DNA from 3 places in the Devosia litorisediminis genome. Region 1 is predicted to be linked to each of the others. Evidence: predicted binding sites of a transcription regulator. Region 1 holds the regulator's gene; each other region holds the start of a gene.

The links. Region 1 encodes PhoB, which activates phosphate uptake and scavenging genes when phosphate is short. Its sites were predicted from a motif close to TGTCATNNANCTGTCAT; they were not measured.
Region 2: a site for PhoB is predicted at 1,150-1,166, ahead of KD146_RS13235 (DUF1045 domain-containing protein). Genes of this name have one in related genera too.
Region 3: a site for PhoB is predicted at 1,832-1,848, ahead of KD146_RS03920 (inorganic phosphate transporter). Genes of this name have one in related genera too.

What each region holds. Positions count from the first base shown of each region.
Region 1 is NZ_JAGXTP010000001.1:579,673-582,951, reverse strand. It holds gene pstB (phosphate ABC transporter ATP-binding protein PstB) at 1-313, shown strand, start outside; gene phoU (phosphate signaling complex protein PhoU) at 388-1,089, shown strand; gene phoB (phosphate regulon transcriptional regulator PhoB) at 1,190-1,891, shown strand; gene KD146_RS02770 (MFS transporter) at 2,016-3,279, opposite strand, start outside.
Region 2 is NZ_JAGXTP010000002.1:86,984-90,262, forward strand. It holds gene KD146_RS13230 (alpha-D-ribose 1-methylphosphonate 5-triphosphate diphosphatase) at 1-427, opposite strand, end outside; gene KD146_RS13235 (DUF1045 domain-containing protein) at 424-1,116, opposite strand; gene KD146_RS13240 (glycerate kinase type-2 family protein) at 1,228-2,481, shown strand; gene KD146_RS13245 (VOC family protein) at 2,516-2,863, shown strand; gene KD146_RS13250 (Gfo/Idh/MocA family protein) at 2,936-3,279, shown strand, end outside.
Region 3 is NZ_JAGXTP010000001.1:826,183-829,461, forward strand. It holds gene KD146_RS03915 (NUDIX hydrolase) at 1-329, shown strand, start outside; gene KD146_RS03920 (inorganic phosphate transporter) at 332-1,831, opposite strand; gene KD146_RS03925 (acetolactate synthase 3 large subunit) at 2,226-3,279, shown strand, end outside.

The DNA.
Region 1 (3,279 bases):
GTCCGGTGGTCAGCAGCAGCGCCTGTGCATCGCCCGCGCCATTGCGGTTGGCCCTGAAGTGATCCTGATGGACGAGCCCTGCTCGGCACTTGATCCCATCGCCACCGCCATCATCGAAGAGCTGATCGATGAATTGCGTGAAAACTACACCATTGTGATCGTCACCCACTCCATGCAGCAGGCCGCCCGCGTCAGCCAGCGCACGGCTTTCTTCCACCTGGGCAACCTGATTGAGGAAGGCGTCACCGAAGACATCTTCACCAACCCGGTCCACAAACAGACCCAGGACTACATCATGGGCCGCATCGGCTAGTCCGGCGCCCCACCCGCTCTGGCGTCCGGTTTTTGCGGGCCGGTCGCGCCACGTCACAGGTCCAGAGGAACACCATGGCCCCCGAACATATCGTCTCTTCCTACAATGACGAACTTGTCGCCCTCGCCCAGACCATCGCCGAGATGGGTGGCCAGGTCGAAGTCGCCATCGAAAACGGCACCAAGGCCCTGCTCAAGCTCGATCGCGAACTGGCCGATCTGACCATCATCGCCGATCAGCGCATTGACGACATGCAGCGCAAGATCGACGATATGGCCGTTTCCATGATCGCCCGCCGCCAGCCCATGGCGTCCGATCTGCGCTCCATCATCACGGCCATTCACGTTGCTTCCGATCTTGAACGCGTCGGCGACATGGCCAAGCAGCTTGCCCGCCGCTCGCTCAAGATCGAGGGGCTGAACCTGCAGCCCACCTTCTACAATGGCGTGCGCAACATGACCGCACTGGTGCTGCGCCAGATCAAGGAATCGCTGGACGCCTACTCCAGCCGCGATGCCGAAGGCGCCATTCAGGTGTGCAACCGCGATGACGAGGTGGACGCCATGTACACCTCGCTGTTCCGCGAACTGCTCACCTACATGATGGAAGATCCACGCAACATCACGCCCTGCACCCATCTGCTGTTCTGCGCCAAGAGCCTGGAACGCATCGGCGACCACGCCACCAATATTGCTGAACGTGCCTATTACCTGCAGACCGGCAAGCAGCTCTCGAGCGATGTCGAGGAACTGCAGCGCACCCAGATCAAGGCCTGATCCAGATATATCCACCGCACTGCACCTCCCCTTGATGGGGGAGGCTGAAGGGTGGAGCCACTCGCACCCAGGCGTGGTGCAAGAACGACCGGAGCAAGCAATGCCCGCCACCATCCTCGTAGTCGAAGACGAAGGCGATATCGCCATCCTGCTGCGCTACAATCTTGAGGCCGAAGGCTTTCGCGTCGTCACCGCTGAAACCGGTGACGAAGCCACCCACGCCATTCAGGACAAGCTGCCCGATTTGATCCTGCTCGATTGGATGCTGCCCGAAATCTCAGGCATCGAGCTGTGCCGCCGCCTGCGCGCCCGTGAGGAAACCGCCCGCGTCCCGATCATCATGCTCACCGCCCGCGGTGAGGAAGAAGAGCGCGTCCGCGGTCTGGCCACCGGCGCCGATGACTACGTGGTCAAACCCTTCTCGGTCCCCGAACTGGTCGCCCGCATCCATGCCCTGCTGCGCCGCGCCAACCCTAATCTGGTCACGGCCGCCCTCAAGGTTGGCGATCTCGAACTCGACCGCACCACCCATCGTGTCCGCCGCGCCGCGCGCGACGTGCATCTGGGGCCCACCGAATACCGCCTGCTTGAATATCTGATGCGCCATCCCGGCCGGGTCTATTCACGCGAGCAATTGCTCGACGGCGTCTGGGGCAACGACGTCTATGTCGATGAACGCACCGTGGACGTCCATATCGGCCGCCTCCGCCGCGCCATCAATCGTGGCCGCGAAACCGACCCCATCCGCACCGTGCGCGGGGCCGGCTACGCCTTCGACGAACGCTTCGCCCAGGTCGCTTGAAGCAGGCAGCCAGCCACTGCGCGTCGCCCTCGGGCCTGACCCGAGGGCTCTACACTATCCCTTTGCCCGCAAGCACGATCCCCTCAGGTCAAACCCGAGGGGTGTCGATTTGTTGCCTAGATTCCTAGACTTCCGGCGTGCCCCGCAACGGCGTCTCGTCATCCAGTGGCACCGTCTGCCGCTCGATCATCCGGTGCACGCGCGGCGGCGCATCGCCCTGATGCAAAGTCCGCAGTGCTTGAAAGTTCTCCGCATCCGCCTTGGTGCGCCGCAGATTGTGCCGCACATAATCTACCCAGGTCGGCACGTGGTAACTCTCGACCCAAAGATCGGGCAACTCGAGATCACGCAGTAGCGCCCATTGCCGCGCCCCGTCCCGCAACCGCACCTTGCGCCGCTCGGTCATCAGCGCCAGAAACTGCGGGATGTCCTCTTGGGCTATACGATAATCCACCATCACCATGATTGGCCCGCTGCGTGGCGTCAGATCCAGCCGCAGCACCGGCTCGTTAAAGGTGTTGAGCGGATTGAGGTCGCGCGATTCAAACTGTGGCAGCGGCAGCCTGAACCCCACCAGCGCGCAGACCAGTAGAACCAGCGCCGCCGTCGCCAGTGACCAGTCCAACCCCACCGCATCAGCGTTGATGCCCCACAGCCAGCTGCCCATTGCCATGCCGCCAAATGTTGCCGTCTGATACAGCGACAGGGCACGCCCAACCACCCAGCGCGGCGATGACAGCTGTATCGATACATTGAACAGGCTCATCGTCAGCACCCAGCAGGCACCCGCTGGCAGCAGCACGATATGGCTGAGAAATACATCACGGCTGAACCCAAGCCCCACGCAACTCAACGCGAAGCCGACACAGGCAAACCGCACGATCCACTCATTGCTATAGCGCTCGCGCACCCGGCCATTGATGAACGCCCCCCCAATCGCCCCTACCCCGAAACTGCCCAGCAGCGTGCCATAGACCAGCGCACCGCCGCCGACATATTCGTCCGCCACTGATGGCAGCAGCGCCAGCACGACGATGGCAGACAGACCAAACAAAAAGCTGCGAAACAGCACTGTGGTTAAGTTGGGCGACAGCGACACGTAACGAATGCCTGCCAGAATGGCGCTACCGAAATCCTCGCGCGGCAACCGGTTCGGCGGCCGCTCCGGCTTCCAGCGCAGCAACGAGAAGATCAGCGGCACATAGGTCACGGCATTGAGTGCGAACGCCGCCGCCGCCCCCGCCAGCGCCACGATCAGCCCGCCCACCGCCGGGCCGATGCTGCGCATCATATTGAAACCCATGGCATTCAGCGTTACCGCGCCCGCCAGATCGCTGCGCGGCACGATATCGCCCATCGAGGCCTGCCAGGAGGGATTGAACAACGCT
Region 2 (3,279 bases), on a different contig from region 1:
GGCTGGGGAGTTCGCAACGCAGGTGCACAAAATGTTCGGCGCGCAGCCATCCATCCTTTCGAGCGGAGGCAATGGCGCCCGTCAGCGCTGCGATATGGGGCGCCATATCCTTGACGTCAGCGTCCGAGCCAATGCGAACAGCATCAAAGACCGTGGTGATACCCGAGCCGGCGATCTGCACATCATGGGCGTGCAGCGAAGCCAGTGGATCCCAAAACACGCCGGGGCGGGGGCGATAATGATTTTCCAGATGGTCGGTATGCAGTTCGACCAGACCGGCAATCAGATAGTCGCCTTCCAGATCCAGCCCGGTGTTGGCAGGGCCATCAGAGATCCCAGCAATCATGCCATCGTCAAAGCTCAGACTGCCCTCGACTATGCTGTCCGGCAGGACAATGCGCGCATTGCGGAAGGCATTCTGGTTCATGCGGTCAGGCCCAGCTTGAAATCTGCCAAACGTACAAACGGCTTGCCTGCATCAGGCTCGCGGTAGAGCGATAGCCGGTCCAGCACCAGCGGCTCATCAAGCACCGGATTGAACCATGTCGAGGCCGCTTTGCTGACTTCGGCCTGATCGGCTTCGGGCAGCCGATCACTCAGCGTCATGTGGAAGCGGAACTCGTCGAACACATAGGGATAACCATACGCATCCAGCAGTTCGATCTGCCGTTCACTCAGATTGCGATTGGCACGGGCCGCCCGGTCCTTGTTGGTCATGGGTGCGCGAAACACGTCGAAGCGCTCCACCACATGCGCCGCGAAATCCTGCAAGGCGTCGTTCTGCTCAACCATCAGCGCCAGAAACCCGTCCAGCGATGCCAGCATTGGCTTGCCGAGATCAATAGGTTGATGCTCGCCGGCAAAACTGGTGATGGCGGCGCGCAGATCGGCTTCGCTTGCACCATCCACCAGCGCCATTGGGGCTTTTAATGTAGCGTGAAAGCCATAGCGATTGGCGGACTGGGTCATGTTGAGCAGGCGGTCTCGATCGATACCCGCGACTGGCCCATCAAACAGATCGCCATCATTGGAATCGCGGCCCAGCCAGGTGGCTGCCCGCTCCCACAGATTACTGGTGGCGGACGGGGCGTAATATATCGCGAATCGTTCTGTCATCGGAACTCCTTGACCTGCCGCTAGTCATAGTATGTGTCGGTCGTTTGACAGTGGCCACGTTCTTGATGCTGGCTACCTGTGCCCGCGCCGAATCGCAAGCCGAGAGAATCCATGGACACTATGCTGCTTGAGCAGATGTTTCGCACTGCCGTTGCCCAGGCGCAGCCGGCATTGGCTGTCGCCCAGAACCTGCCCGAGCGCCCCAAGGGCCGCACGGTCGTGATTGGCGCCGGCAAGGCCTCGGCCCAAATGGCGCACGCATTCGAGCAGGCATGGGATGGTCCGATCACCGGATTGGTCGTGACGCGCTATGGTTATGCCCAGGCCTGTGAGCGCATCGAGATTGTCGAAGCGGCGCATCCGGTACCCGATGAAGCGGGCTTCCTCGCCGCACGGCGCATTATGGAAACGGTTTCGGGGCTAGGGCCCGATGACCTCGTTGTTGCGCTGATTTCCGGCGGTGGCTCATCTCTGCTGCCGGCTCCCGCTCCTGGTCTGACGCTGGACGATGAACAGGCGATCAATCGATCATTGCTGGCCTCCGGCGCGCCCATTTCGGTGATGAACCTGATCCGCAACCAGTTCTCGGCCATCAAGGGTGGGCGCCTGGCGGCACGCTGCGCGCCAGCACGCGTCGCCACACTGGTGGTCTCCGACGTGCCGGGGGATGATCCGTCGGTGGTCGCGTCCGGCCCAACCATTCCGCTGGCGGGCACGCGTTCGCTGGCACGCAAATATGTATCCCTTTACGGCATCGATTTGCCGCCGCACGCTCAAGCCCTGCTGGCCGGTGACGATAATCTGGCCCCGCTTGCCACGGATCCGGCATTGGCCCGCAATAGCGTGCGCACCATTGCCTCGGCGGCCCTCTCGCTTGAAGCCGCTGCCGCCCAGGCCCGTGAGCAGGGCATTGAAGCGGCCATTCTATCTGATTCAATTGAAGGCGAGGCGCGCGACGTGGCGCAGGTCCATGCCGCCATTGCCAAAGAGGTTGCCACGCGCAACCGACCCTTTTCCAAGCCGGTGGTGCTGCTGTCGGGCGGCGAGACCACCGTCTCGCTGCGCGGCAAAGGTCGCGGCGGTCGCAATGCGGAGTTTCTGCTGGCCCTTGCCATAGCCATTGATGGCAGCGAAAGGGTCACGGCGCTGGCCGCTGATACCGACGGTATTGATGGCTCCGAGGACAATGCCGGCGCCTTTGTCGACGGCACCACGGCAACGCGATTGCGTCACGCCGGTATCGACCCTCTTGCAGCTCTGGCCAATAATGACGCCTATTCGGCCTTCAAGGCGATAGGCGACCTTTTGGTCACCGGGCCCACAGGCACAAATGTCAACGACTTCCGCGCCATCCTGGTGCGATAGCAGTACCGAATTTCTAAATCGGAGAGAGGCGGCGATGGCTAAGGCAGTAGGCATAGGTGGAGTATTTTTTCGCGCGCAGGACACCGAGGCGCTAACCCAGTGGTATCAGGAACACTTGGGTATTCCCGGTTTCTGGACGCAGGCGGCGGGCCCTACCGTGTTCGCGCCATTCAAAGCCGATACCGATTATTTCCCAGCCGACCGGCAATGGATGATCAACCTGCGTGTCGATGATCTGGACGCGTTGATGGCGAGCCTGAAAGCCGCGGATATTGCGGTCGAAACCCGGCCCGAGGAATGGGATGCTCCCGAGACGGGCCGATTTGCCCGCATTCAAGACCCGGAAGGCAATCCCATCGAACTCTGGCAGCCGCCAAAATAATCATACAATTCCTCTTGGCAGAACCGGGGCTGCTCTGTTCTATAGCCGCGACTTTTCCGGAGGAGCCAGATCATGGCCAAACGCAAGATCGCCGTTATCGGTGTCGGCAAGATCGCCCAGGACCAGCACCTGCCGGTGATCGACAATTCCGAGGACTTCGAACTGGCCGCGACCGTTTCGACTCGTGGTCTAGCCCATAACGGCCTGCCCGTGTTCAAGACGCCTGCCGAGCTTTATGCCGCCATGCCCGAAATTGCGATCGTCTCGATCTGCACGCCGCCCGGCATTCGCCATCAATATGTCCGCGAGGCGCTCGACGCTGGCAAGGATGTGATGATGGAAAAGCCGCCGACCACGACAGTCTCTGAACTCGATGATCTGGTCGCCCATGCCAAGCGGCTCGACCGGGTTCTGTA
Region 3 (3,279 bases), 250 kb from region 1:
GTAATGGGCGCTGGATATTTCCAAAGGGGGCGATCGAACCCAATATGTCGCCCAGCGAAAGTGCGGCCATGGAAGCACTCGAAGAAGCTGGGGTTGTCGGCAAGATCGAGGATACCCCGATCGGTAGCTATCGCACCGGATCGGATATCGACGGATCGGCTCTGGTGGATGTCGAGATCTATCCCATGCTGGTCGAGACCCAGCTTGATACCTGGAAAGAACAGGATCAGCGGCTTCGGCACTGGGCCGTGATGTCCGAGGCTCAGCGCCTGCTGGTTGATCCGGCCCTGCGCCGCATCGCCAAGTCGCTCGCCAAACGGGTGGGCTGAGCCTAGCCGATCACCAGATTAAGGCCGAGAAATACCAGCGCGGCCAGCACGGCTGACGCCGGAACCGTAATCACCCAGGCTGCCGCGATGCTCAGCACATGCTGGCGTCGAACCAGACGCCGCCGGGCCTGCTGACGCTCCTTGGCCAGCGCATCTTCGGGCGTGGCATTGAGCATGGCTGGGTCGACGAAACGAGCCTGAGCGGGGACGGCATTGCCCTTCATTTCGCGCTGGGCGATGTATTCGCGCAGGAAGCCGACGCCGAAGATGGCGCCCACGGCGATATGGGTGGACGACACCGGTAGACCCAGGGCCGACGCAGCCAGCACGGTGCAGGCGGCTGACAGTGCCACGCAATAAGCGCGGATCTCGTTGAGCTTGGTGATCTGTTCGCCAACCTTGCGGATAAGGCGTGGTCCGAACAGGGCCAACCCCAGCGCAATGCCCACCGCGCCGATAAACAGCACCCATAGCGGCAGGGCCAGACCGGCGGACTCCATGTGCCCGGTCTGGATCGTGGTGACGATGGCAGCGAAGGGCCCCACTGCGTTGGCGACGTCATTGGCGCCGTGAGCAAAGGAGAGCAGTGCAGCCGCCACGATCAAAGGTACGCGGAACAGCTTGGCGATGTGCTTCTTGCGGTTCTCGATGGTCAGCGACTGGCGGCGCACCATCGGCATGGCGATGATCCAGCCCAAAGCCGCAAAGGACAGACCCAACAACATGACCAGTGGCAGGTCGGGCTTCCAGATGCGCTTGAGACCCTTGGTGGCCAGATACATGGCAAAGATACCCGTCATCAGGGCCACAAGAATAGGCACCCAGACGCGCGCCGCCGAAATCATGTCGATGCGATTGGTGATGGTGACGCGGATAATGGTCAGCAGGATGGCCGCGAAGATGCCGCCCAGCATGGGGGAGATCACCCAGCTGGCCGCGATGGTACCAATGATGGGCCAGGCGATGAAACCGAAGCCTGCCGATGCCACGCCGGCGCCGACCACACCGCCGACTACCGCATGAGTGGTGGAAACGGGCGCGCCGATAATAGTGGCCAGATTGACCCAGAGAGCGGAGGCGAGCAGGGCCGCCATCATCACCAGAACGAAGGTGTCGCCGTCGAGCTGTTCGCCGATCAGCAGGTCGCGGGCCACGGTGTTGACCACGTCGCCACCAGCAAGCAGGGCGCCGGCGGCTTCGAAAGTGCCGGCGATAATCAGGGCGCCCAGCATGGTCAGCGCCTTGGAGCCAACGGCGGGGCCCATATTGTTGGCGACGTCATTGGCACCGACATTGAGCGCCATGTAGCCGGCGATCACCGCGGCGATGACCACCAGATAGCTGGTGGGACCGTCGGCAACCACAAAGCTGGCCCAGACGGCAGCCGCCAGCAGAAATACCAGAGCGATGCCCGGACCGGCCAAAGAGCGGGCAAGGTCGTGGGTGGCGACTTCGAGGCCGGAGACCCGCTTGAGGTCCTTGTCCAGCGCGGGCTTTGCCATTGTCACATATCCGTCACATGAAGCGTTTGGTGGGCAATACCATTGTCAGCGCAAATGGCTACCCCTCTTGTTGCACGCTACCCCAGTTGATTGCGCCGGTGGTCGCGATATCTGCCGCGGTCACAGAAAATCGCACTGCTGGACGCTCTGAACCCTCGAGGTCTTGACAGCTTTGCGGCAATGCTCCTATCAATGCGACCATAATTTTATATGGAGAGGTCCCGTGCGGGCACTCATTCTCGTAGTACGCAGGCGCATCGGCAACGTGGGATAAGATCCCGCGCGATAGCTGGTGCGCCGAAAACAGGTCCCGAACGGGGCCTTTTTTATTGCCCGGTTTTCGCCAACTACGAGACTGGGTCAGGACAATGGACTGAAGGAAGGAACAAGAATTATGGCCGAAAGAATGACCGGCGCGGAAATGGTAATCCAGGCGCTGTGCGATCAGGGGGTCGAACATATCTTCGGTTATCCGGGCGGCGCTGCTTTGCCGATCTATGATGCCATGTTCCAGCAGGACACTATCCAGCACATCCTGGTGCGCCATGAGCAGGGTGCTACCCACATGGCTGAAGGCTATGCGCGTTCCACCGGCAAGCCCGGCGTCGTGCTGGTGACCTCGGGTCCCGGCGCAACCAATGCGGTGACCGGGCTGACCGATGCGCTGATGGATTCCATTCCCATGGTCTGCATCACGGCGCAGGTGCCCACCACGCTGATCGGCACCGACGCCTTTCAGGAGTGCGACACGGTCGGCATCACCCGCAGCTGCACCAAGTATAATTATCTGGTCAAACGCATCGAAGACCTGCCGCGCATCATGCACGAGGCTTTCCTGATCGCCTCGACCGGCCGGCCTGGCCCGGTGGTGATCGACATCCCCAAGGATGTGCAGTTTGCCATGGGCGACTACTACAAGCCCGATCTCGAGACACTGCGCCATCAGAGCTACCGCCCGCAGGTGGATGGCGACGCGGCCGCAATCGAAGCCGCTGTGGACCTGATGCTCAAGGCCGAACGCCCGATCTTTTATACTGGCGGTGGCGTGATCAATGCTGGTCCAGAGGCCTCCGCGCATCTGCGCGAGCTGGCCGAGTTGACCGGCTTCCCGGTGACCTCGACGTTGATGGGTCTGGGCGCCTTTCCTGCCTCCAATCCGCAATGGATGGGCATGCTGGGCATGCACGGCAGCTACGAGGCCAATCTGGCGATGCATGATTGCGACGTCATGATCAATATCGGCGCGCGGTTTGACGACCGCATCACCGGCCGCATTGACGCGTTCTCGCCCAATAGCGCCAAGATCCATGTCGATATCGACCCCTCATCAATCAACAAGGTGGTGCGCGTCGATGTGCCGATCATCGGCGATTGCGAACGCGTTCTGTCCGAGATGGTGCGGGTGTGGCGCAGCAAGACCAATCAGCCGCGTACCGAGGCGATTGCCC